DNA from 3 places in the Bradyrhizobium sp. CCGUVB1N3 genome. Region 1 is predicted to be linked to each of the others. Evidence: predicted binding sites of a transcription regulator. Region 1 holds the regulator's gene; each other region holds the start of a gene.
The links. Region 1 encodes PhoB, which activates phosphate uptake and scavenging genes when phosphate is short. Its sites were predicted from a motif close to TGTCATNNANCTGTCAT; they were not measured.

Region 1 (3,275 bases):
GTTCCCGATGACGATCTACGAGAACATCGCCTTCGGCATCCGCCTCTATGAGAAGATCTCGAAGTCCGAGATGGACGACCGGGTCGAGAAGGCGCTGCGCGGCGGCGCGCTGTGGAACGAGGTCAAGGACAAGCTCAACGCGTCGGGCCTGTCGCTTTCCGGCGGCCAGCAGCAGCGCCTCTGCATCGCCCGCACCGTGGCGGTGCGTCCCGAGGTGATCCTGTTCGACGAGCCCTGCTCGGCGCTCGATCCGATCTCGACCGCCAAGGTCGAGGAGCTGATCCAGGAGCTCGCCGAGGACTACACGATCGCGATCGTCACCCATAACATGCAGCAGGCGGCGCGCGTCTCCGACAAGACCGCCTTCATGTATCTCGGCGAGCTGATCGAGTTCGACGAGACCAGCAAGATCTTCACGTCGCCCAGCGACCGGCGCACACAGGACTACATCACCGGCCGCTTCGGCTGAGGAGACAGGAAATGGCTTCTGAACATACCGCAAAGGCCTTCGACACCGACCTCCAGGAGCTCACGCGGCTCGTCGCGGAGATGGGCGGCCTTGCCGAGCGCATGATCGTCGATTCCGTCGATGCGCTGATCCGCCGTGACGTCGCGCTCGGCCAGCGCGTGGTGGCAACCGACGCCGAAATCGACGCGCTCCAGAAAAAGATCGAGGAGCGCGCCGTGCTCACGATCGCACGTCGCCAGCCGATGGCGGTCGACCTGCGCGAAATCGTCGGCGCCATGCGCGTTGCGACCGATCTGGAGCGGATCGGCGACCTCGCCAAGAACATGGGCAAGCGCGTTGCCGCGCTCGAGACCGATTTCCATCCGCTCAAGCTGTTCCGCGGCCTGGAGCACATGACCGACCTCGTGCAGCAGCAGGTCAAGTCGGTGCTGGACGCCTATGCCGCGCATGACCTGCCGGCGGCGATGATGGTCTGGAAAGGCGACGAGGAGGTCGACGCGATCTGTACCTCGCTGTTCCGCGAGCTCCTCACCTACATGATGGAGGATCCGCGCAACATCTCGTTCTGCATCCATTTGATGTTCTGCGCCAAGAACATCGAGCGGATCGGCGATCATGCGACCAATATCGCCGAGACCGTCTTCTACATGATCGAAGGTCAGGCCATCGCGGACAAGCGTCCGAAGGGCGACATGACGACCTTCGCCACGACCGTGCCGAACACTTAAGGAGCGACGACGCCATGGGCGCACGCATTTTGGTTGTTGAGGACGAGGAAGCGCTGACCGAGCTGTTGCGCTACAACCTCGAAGGCGACGGCTACGATGTCGAGACGGTGATGCGCGGCGACGACGCCGACACCCGCCTCAAGGAGCACATCCCCGACCTGATCGTGCTCGACTGGATGCTGCCGGGCCTGTCCGGCATCGAGCTGTGCCGCAGGCTTCGCGCAAGGCCCGAGACCAAGGGGTTGCCGATCATCATGCTCACGGCGCGCGGTGAGGAGAGCGAGCGGGTGCGCGGGCTTGCCACCGGCGCCGACGACTACATCGTCAAGCCGTTCTCGGTGCCCGAGTTGCTCGCGCGCGTGAAAGGCCTGCTCAGGCGTGCGAGCCCCGAGCGGCTTGCGACCATACTTGCCTACGGCGACATCGAGCTGGATCGTGAAAAACGCCGCGTCGCGCGCTCCGGACGGCCGATCGACCTTGGCCCGACCGAATATCGCCTCTTGGAGTTCTTCCTGGAGCATCCGGGCCGCGTGTTCTCGCGCGAGCAGCTGCTCGACAGCGTCTGGGGCCGCGACATCTATATCGACGAGCGCACCGTCGATGTCCACATCGGCCGCCTGCGCAAGCTGCTCAATCTCGGCCGCGAGCAGGATCCGATCCGCACCGTCCGCGGCGCCGGCTACGCGCTGGATGATCGGTTTGCGAAGGCGGAGCAGACGTAAAAAAGCGCGCCGGATGGCGCGCTGACGTCTCTCGATCAAACGTCCCGGCCTTGCGCCGGGACGTTGTCGTTTGTGGCCGAACTCAGCGCGTGCCGGGCTTGGCCGGAGCGCGGCGGCGGTCGGCGGCCGGTTGGTAGGCGACGCGCGAATGCTGCGCGCAGTAGGGCAGGCCCGAGAGCGACTTGCCGCCGCAGAAGAAGAAATCCGGGCTCGAGGGATCGCCGACCGGCCAATGGCAGGTCGCTTCGTTGAGCTCGAGCAGCGACAGGCGCTGGCTCATCGGAACGACGTTGTCATAGGTGATCGGATCGGGCTCGACCTCGACCTCGAAGGCCTGGGCGAGGGCGGTGTTGCCGCGCGAGATCGGGCGGCTCACCCGCATCATGTGCTGCGCCGGGCGCGCCTTGCGCGGCCGCGGAGCCGCCGAGGACGGGGTCTTGGCGCGGCCGGACAGGCCCAGCCGGTGCACCTTGCCGATTACGGCGTTGCGCGTCACATTTCCGAGCTCGGCAGCGATCTGGCTGGCCGAAAGCCCGGCTTCCCAGAGCTTTTTCAATTGCTCGACGCGATCGTCGGACCAGGTCAAAACCGTCATTGCACCCTTCCCCTCGCCGCGCGCCTGCCAATCCTTGGGGCCGCGTGGCGATGTCTAAGCCTCGAAAAACCCGTGCTGCCAGAATCCCTTAAGGCTCGCCGGGCGCGAAAACGCACCTGAACGTTACGCCGGTACATGAGGACTAAGAGGATCAGAACTGCTGCACGAGATGTCGTATCTGACGGGGGAAACGCTACAATATGGCGTGACTCCCGCGCAAGAGTCTGCGGCCCAGCGTCCACATGTTCCGTCGCTAAAAGAACTCAAAATTGCCACCGCAAGACTACGGGCCGCGCGGCTTGCAGGGGCCTTCTGGCGGCATTGACAGCGGTTTTTCCAGGCATAAAATAGTGACACGTGCCGCCCTTAAAAGGCGGCACGTTTCGTTTTCCGGGCAGGTCAATGATGCGCTGCGCAACGCAGCCTCAGCCGGCCCCAACATCCAAGTGACCGCCATGACCAAGAGCGCCGCGACGCATCTGCTTCCCGTTTTCGCCAGGGCCGAGCTCGGCTTCGAGCGCGGCGAAGGCTGCTGGCTGGTCTCAACCAATGGCGAGCGCTATCTCGATTTCACCTCGGGCGTCGCCGTGAATGCGCTCGGTCACGCACATCCGCATCTGGTCAAGGCTCTGCAGGAGCAGGCGACGAAGCTCTGGCACATGTCGAACCTGTTCCAGAGCCCGGATGGCGAGAAGCTCGCAGTCAGGCTCTGCAACGAGAGCTTTGCGGACTTCGTGTTCTTCTGCAATTCCGGCGCCGAG
Region 2 (3,275 bases), 340 kb from region 1:
AAACGTTTTGTCGTCGTGGTCTTTCAGCCGGTCCAGGTGCGCGCCTTTGCCATGTTCCACCTGCAGCGGGCCAAGAATGACAAGATCGATGCAGCGCTGATTGCAGCCTGCACCGCCGCGGCCAAGAAGATCCACCCCGCTCCGGATCCTCGGCTGGGGCCCTTTGCCGAGCATCTGACAATGATCGAGCAGATCGGAGAGGATATTGCAAAGCTCAAAAACCGGTTGGAGAGCTGCCGCAACGCGCGTATCCAGAAGCTCTGGAAGGAGCAGATTGCTCTCTTGGCCAGGCACAAACGAGCCGAGTTCAAGGCTCTGGTGGCAGCGATCCGCAAGCATCGCGATCTCGCCGAACGGCTCGATCTGATCTACGGCGTCGCCGGCAGCGGCCTTCCGACTGCGGTTTCCATCCTGATCAGGATGCCCGAGATTGGCCAGGTCACGCGCGAGCAAGCCGCAGCCCTCGTCGGGCTTGCGCCTTACGACAACGACAGCGGCGATCACGTTGGCGTCCGTCACATCGAAGGCGGGCGCGAACGCTTGCGCCGGGCGCTCTACACCGCGGCTCTACCGGCATCATTCCGCTGGAATCCGCAGCTCATGGCCCTGTACAACCGGCTGATCGCCGCCGGCAAGGGCCACAAGCGCGCGCTCATCGCCTGTGCCAGGAAGCTGCTCGTCGTCATCAACGCCGTCGTCGCACGCGGAACGCCGTGGCTCGCCGAACCGCCCAAAATCGCGAGCGTGCCCGCCACCTGATCGCGTTTCTTTGTTCGGCCGAAGCACCGTTTCTTCGTCCCGACCTGCCCTCGCAAATGACGCCGCGCACAGCGGCCGTCAAGGCTGGCCGTCGTGCCGGCCTCGCCTCACATCCGCCGCTGCCAGGCCACGCCTTGACGGCCACGAGCACGGCGTCATCCTCCCGGCAATCGGACGTCGCTTTAATGGTTGCTACGACGGCAGAACCAGCGGCTAAACCACCGCCAGCTTGCGATCGATCGCGAGCAGCACGCGCTCGAGTTCGTGGCCGCGGCGCAGGATCAGGCCGGTCGCCGAGATCACGCTGTACATGCCCTGCTTGCGCGCGAGCCGCGGGTCTTTCTCGATGCGGTAGATCGGTACTTCGGAGGCGCGGCGATAGACCGAGAACACGGCGCGGTCCTTCAGGAAGTCGATGGCATAGTCGCGCCACTCGCCGTCGGCGACCATGCGCCCATAGAGGTTGAGGATGCGATGCAATTCGAGCCGGTTGAACGTCACCCGGCCCGGTTGGGAACTCGCAGCGGCGCCTCGCGCCACTGCGCGCTGCTCGCTCGGATCGGCATCCTCCGACATCAGACTCATGGAGCGCCTCCTGTCGCTTCAAATCCATGACCGGCGGCCGTAAACACCGTCCCGGAACCCCGGATCATGACAGTTACATGATTGCGCCAACCGCGGCCGGCCGCAAGGGGCGCCTACCCGCACGGCTCCAGATCGCATCGCAAACACACCTTCCGGCTGTGGAACTTGCTCGCGACATACCGTCACGGGATCGTTAGCAGGAATCATAGTCTCGCCGCTTTTCCGCCTAGCGCCTGCCGCCCTGCACTGCGAAAAGATTCGTGTGCGTTGGCCCGGTCCTTTCGGTTCCGGATTCCTCAGCCCCCAGCCCCCCGGGGTCGTCGGGATCGGGCCTGTTCGCACGAAGGAGGACCAACGCGAGTTGGTCCTTTTTTGTTGTGTCGGGATGTTTCTCCCAACCTCTCTCCACCTCCCCCACTGTCTCCCCTCATCCTGAGGGGCTTGCGCAGCAAGCGTCTCGAAGGATCGAGGCCGATCATCTGTCAGCGCAGGCCTGCTTGGTTCGAGACGCGCGCAACAGCGCGCTCCTCACCATGAGGCGTGAGAGCGAGTCCTAATTCTGGACGGCGAGAGAAGCTGATCAGTGCAGCGACGTGTACGCCGCGCCCAGCATGGGCCCGGGCTTCTCGCGGCTGCCATCCTGGATATAGACCACCGCGCCATCGACGCCCTCGTGCGCGAGGTTCTCCAGCGGCACGGTCCAGTTTTCCGGAGTGCCGTTCCAGTCGCCGACCTTCAGAAGGTTGCGCACCACGTTGTGGTAGGTGATCTGCTGTCCGCGATTTTCGCCGCGGCTGATCGCGATCGGCACCGCCTTGGTGATCGAGCAGATCCAGACCTCGCCATGCGAGACGGCCGGCTCCTTGCTCGCCGCCACCGAAACATTGAGCTGCTTGCCGGCGAGCGACATCGACACCGGCACGCTCATCACGGTGTCGCCCTTGGCGGTCTTCGCGATCGCGCTCTCGATACCGGCGCGGTCGCTGCCGATGACATGCGCGGAGCCGTTGACGACGACCTGCGGCGTGTAGACCTCACGATCGCCGCGCATCCGCGAATAGGCGCGCTGCCGCGCAGAGAAACGTGAATCCGCCAGCGTGTCCTTCCAGCCGAGATAATCCCAGTAGTCGATCGGCATGCTGAGCGCGATGATCGAGGGATCGTTGGAGAGCTCGCCGATGATCTTATCGGCGGGCGGACAGGACGAGCAGCCCTGCGAGGTGAAGAGCTCGACGACCGCGCGGGGATCCGCCTGGGCGGGACGAATGACGGCGATGATCGCGCAGACACCGAGTGCACCGGACCAGATTGCGCCGGACCAACGCGAGATCGAATTAGAGGCCATCATTGTAGTCATGTTGAACGCCGCACACCTAGCTGATGTCGAGGGGATTCTATCGCCGACTGGTCACCGTAGTCTTACGGATAAATCTTGCGCGCACGGTGCGCTCCGCATCGTCCGAGGCGAAGACCTTTCGCCGGACGCGCCCATCTGGAACATACCGCAAACGAACAAAGGCGGCCCTTGATAGGCCGCCTTCGCTTAACCTTCTACTCACTTCGCAGTGAGCCATCGTTCACAAATCCGCGCTTACGCCGCGAGTTTGCGCAGCACATAGTGCAGGATACCGCCGTTGCGATAGTAGTCGAGCTCGTCCAGCGTATCGATGCGGCAGAGCAGCGAGACGCGCTGCAGCGAGCCGTCGGCCGAGACGATCTCTGCGGTCAGCTTCTGGCGCGGCTTGAGGTCGCCGACGAGGCCGCGCAGCGTGACCTTCTCGTCGCCCTTCAGACCAAGCGACTGCCAGGAAGTGCCTTCCTCGAAGGTGAGCGGCAGCACGCCCATGCCGACCAGGTTGGAGCGATGGATGCGCTCGAAGCTCTGGCACACCACGGCGCGAACGCCGAGCAGACGCGTGCCCTTCGCCGCC
Region 3 (3,275 bases), 6.1 Mb from region 1:
TTCTAGTTGAAAAATGTATCCGGCGCCTGAACCGGAGGCATCGCTTCCGTTCGACACGCTCGCTCAAACCTTATTCGGAAGAACCACAGGTGCGATAATTTACCCGGATCAGCCCCCTGAACTTCAAGGACTTTTTTCAAGTAACAGTATAATAATACCGAGAACCGAAGGTTGTTCACTGAACTAATGGGTAAGGAAAGTCGCCGATCAGATTCGCTCTTTAAGGATTTGGGCCGACGAAATTCGCAGTTGGTGTGGATTGGGCTCATCTCGGCCGGCGACTAAGGGGCAATCGTTACCAGAAGCGGGCCGGAAGGCTGTGGCAGCGGGCGTGACAAGTTGGAGGGCGAATGGTTTCGATTATGCTGGGTGAGCGGCGATGGCCCGAGCACGCCATGATGGCATCGTGCCCCTGTTTTTTCCGACGAGTCAAAGAGCTTCGCGGACGCGCAAGTCATTGATTTCCCAACTGCCGTCTACTTTGCATGGGGTTGTTTTCGCCGCTTTTTGTTCGAGTGCCCCCGCGAGGCGCCTACGCGCTCTCCGTCTCCCGGTGCACGTCGTGCACGACGAGGCCCATGCCTTCCTCGGGCATCTTGATCCAGTCGCGCCGCTTCAAGGTGCGCTTAGTATCCTCGTAGCCGCTCGTCCAGTGCTCTCGCATCGAGGTACCTGAAAATTCGTGGTCCTTGGCGTCGCCCTCATAGGCCTTCTGCTGATAGATCAGATGCAGGATCGCGATCTCGGGCATGTTGCGCAGGCTCGCCTTGAGCTGGCGCTCCTCCTCGGACAATTGCTCGTCGGGAAGCTTCGCCAGCGCCTTGTAGAGCAGGATCTTCAGGTTGTGCGTCCGGCGATAGACGTCGGTGTTGTGGCGCGTGCGCGAGGAATACATGATGTCCTTGTGGCGGGCCATGACGTCCTGGATCGAGCGCGGCAGCACGCCGCGCGCGCTGAACAGGTCGACCTGGAACACCAGCGAGTTGAGATCGTCCTCCTGGTCGAGCAGATGCTGGAGCGGCGTGTTCGAGACGATGCCTCCGTCCCAGAAATGGTCTGTGCCGATCCTGACCATCGGCAGCGCCGGCGGCAGCGCGCCGGAGGCCATGATGTGCTCCGGCTCGATCTCGTCATGGGCATTGTCGAAATAGATGAAGTTGCCGGACAGCACGTTCACCGCGCCGACCGCGAAGCGGATCTTCTTGTCGTTGATCAGGTCGAAGTCGACGAGCTCGCGCAGGCTCTCGCGCAAGGGGGTGGTGTCGTAATAGCTCGTTGCGGTCCTGGCGCCGACGGGGCTGAACCAGGGATTGACCTGATGCGGGGTGAAGAAGCCCGGCTGGCCCATGGCCGACGTCATCCACGCGCTGGTGAGATTGCGCCACTGGCGGAAGACGTCGCCATCCGGCGTGTAGTGCCAGATCTTGCGGTTGGTGATGCGCTCCCAGAAGATGCGGAGCGCATCGAGCCGCTTCTCCGGCTTGTTGCCGGCGATGATGGCGGAGTTGATCGCACCGATCGAGACGCCGCAGACCCAGTCCGGCTCGATGCCGGCCTCGTGTAGCGCCTGATAGACGCCGGCCTGATAGGCGCCGAGTGCGCCACCGCCTTGCAGCACCAGCGCGACGCGGTCGCAGCGCTCGGGTCGCCAGCCCTGCGAGGGAGGCTGATGTGTCTGATATGTCGGTTGCGACGTCCTGGCGTCCATGGCCGATGCCTCCTGCCTTACCGAAACGATTGCGCCCGGCAGTGACGGCGTGATGACAATTGCGCGCCGCTGCATCGTGGGCATGCAGGTCGGTCGCGCCTGGCATGACAGGAGGTCACGCGCCTGACGGAAATCCATCACATCGCGGTCAATGACGACGGCTAGCAATCTGCGTTATGCTGGTTGCTGCCGGGCGAACATCACACCAGCATCACACAGGAGACGAGCGATGCGCAGGGAAGACGTTCTCAGACTCCCGTCCATGCCGGCTGCCGGACCGAGCTATCCGGCTGGTCCCTATCGCTTCATCAACCGCGAATTCCTCGTCATCACCTACGAGACCGATCCGGAATTGATCCGCGCCGGCTTGCCTGAGCCGCTGGAGCCGATCGACCAGCCGATCGTGCATTATGAATGGATCAGGATGCCGGACTCCTCCGGCTTCGGCAGCTACACCGAGTCCGGCCTCGTCATCCCCGCGCGCCTGCACGGCGAAGAGGTGAACTTCGTCTCGCAGATGTATCTCGACGACGATCCCCCGATCGCTGCGGGGCGCGAGATCTGGGGCTTTCCCAAGAAGTACGCCCATCCCAAGCTCGAGATCGTCAAGGATACTCTCACCGGCACGCTGGAATATGCCGGCCAGCTCGTTGCCATGGGCACGATGGGCTACAAGCACGAGAGCATGGCCGGCAACGGCGATCTCACGCGTGCGACGCTGTCGAAGACGCAAATCAATCTCAAGATGATCCCGGGTGTCGACGGCCACCTCGAAGTCTGCCAGCTCGTTGCGATCAACCTCACCGACATCGTTCCGAAGGGCTCCTGGATGGGGCCTGGCCGCCTGCACCTCGTGCCACATGTCAATGCGCCGGTAGCGGATTTCCCGGTCCGGCGTGTCGTCGGCGCGCATCACTATATCGCCGACCTGACGTTGCCGTTCGGCCGCGTCGTGCATGACTACGTCAAGGAAGCCGCGGCCGCGACGGGTCTCGCGGCGGAGTAGGGCGGCCCATCATCAAGCTGTAACACACGCGTATTTGAGTACCCCCGCGGGTTCCGGCGGATGGCATCGGCCGCCCGCCAGAGAGATCACATCGTTTGACCGTGGGGTTGAGCATGGCTGAGCCGGCAAAGATCGTCAGCGCGATTTCAGGCGCCGCATCCGCAATTCCCGGCCTGGTATGGGGCTTTCGCCTGCACAGCGACGGCAGCGCCGAGGCACTGCCGATCGACAAGCCGATCGAGTTCAGCCATGACGGCCGCCTGTGGCTGCATTTCAATCTGACCGATGCGCGGGCGCGGCCCTGGATCGCCGAGTCCAGCCTGCCGCAGCTTGCGCGCGATCTGCTGTTGTCCAAGGATACGTTCCAGCAGCTCCACGTCATCGACGATTGCGTCTATGGCGTGTTTTCCGACCTCGTGCGCGACATCGAGAGCCCGACCGAGGAGACAGCGTTCCTGCGTTTTGCGATGACCGAGCGGTTCCTGGTCAGCGGTCGCCATCAGGCGCTGTGTTCGGCGGACGCGGCGCGCCGGGTTCTGGAAGGCGGCTACCGCGTCGAAA

Region 2: NLM33_RS30880 (DUF2794 domain-containing protein) is a predicted target of PhoB. The motif match lies at 1,411-1,427, and genes of this name have one in related genera.
Region 3: NLM33_RS03170 (acetoacetate decarboxylase) is a predicted target of PhoB. The motif match lies at 1,750-1,766, and genes of this name have one in related genera.

The regions. Positions count from the first base shown of each region.
Region 1 is NZ_JANADR010000001.1:6,806,809-6,810,083, forward strand. Features, by position in the region: gene pstB (phosphate ABC transporter ATP-binding protein PstB) at 1-469, shown strand, start outside; gene phoU (phosphate signaling complex protein PhoU) at 481-1,197, shown strand; gene phoB (phosphate regulon transcriptional regulator PhoB) at 1,212-1,919, shown strand; gene NLM33_RS32395 (GcrA family cell cycle regulator) at 2,002-2,514, opposite strand; gene NLM33_RS32400 (aspartate aminotransferase family protein) at 2,970-3,275, shown strand, end outside.
Region 2 is NZ_JANADR010000001.1:6,462,371-6,465,645, reverse strand. Features, by position in the region: gene NLM33_RS30885 (IS110 family transposase) at 1-759, shown strand, start outside; gene NLM33_RS30880 (DUF2794 domain-containing protein) at 973-1,344, opposite strand; gene NLM33_RS30875 (thioredoxin family protein) at 1,925-2,701, opposite strand; gene acnA (aconitate hydratase AcnA) at 2,936-3,275, opposite strand, start outside.
Region 3 is NZ_JANADR010000001.1:695,057-698,331, forward strand. Features, by position in the region: gene NLM33_RS03165 (patatin-like phospholipase family protein) at 533-1,708, opposite strand; gene NLM33_RS03170 (acetoacetate decarboxylase) at 1,938-2,714, shown strand; gene NLM33_RS03175 (transporter) at 2,828-3,275, shown strand, end outside.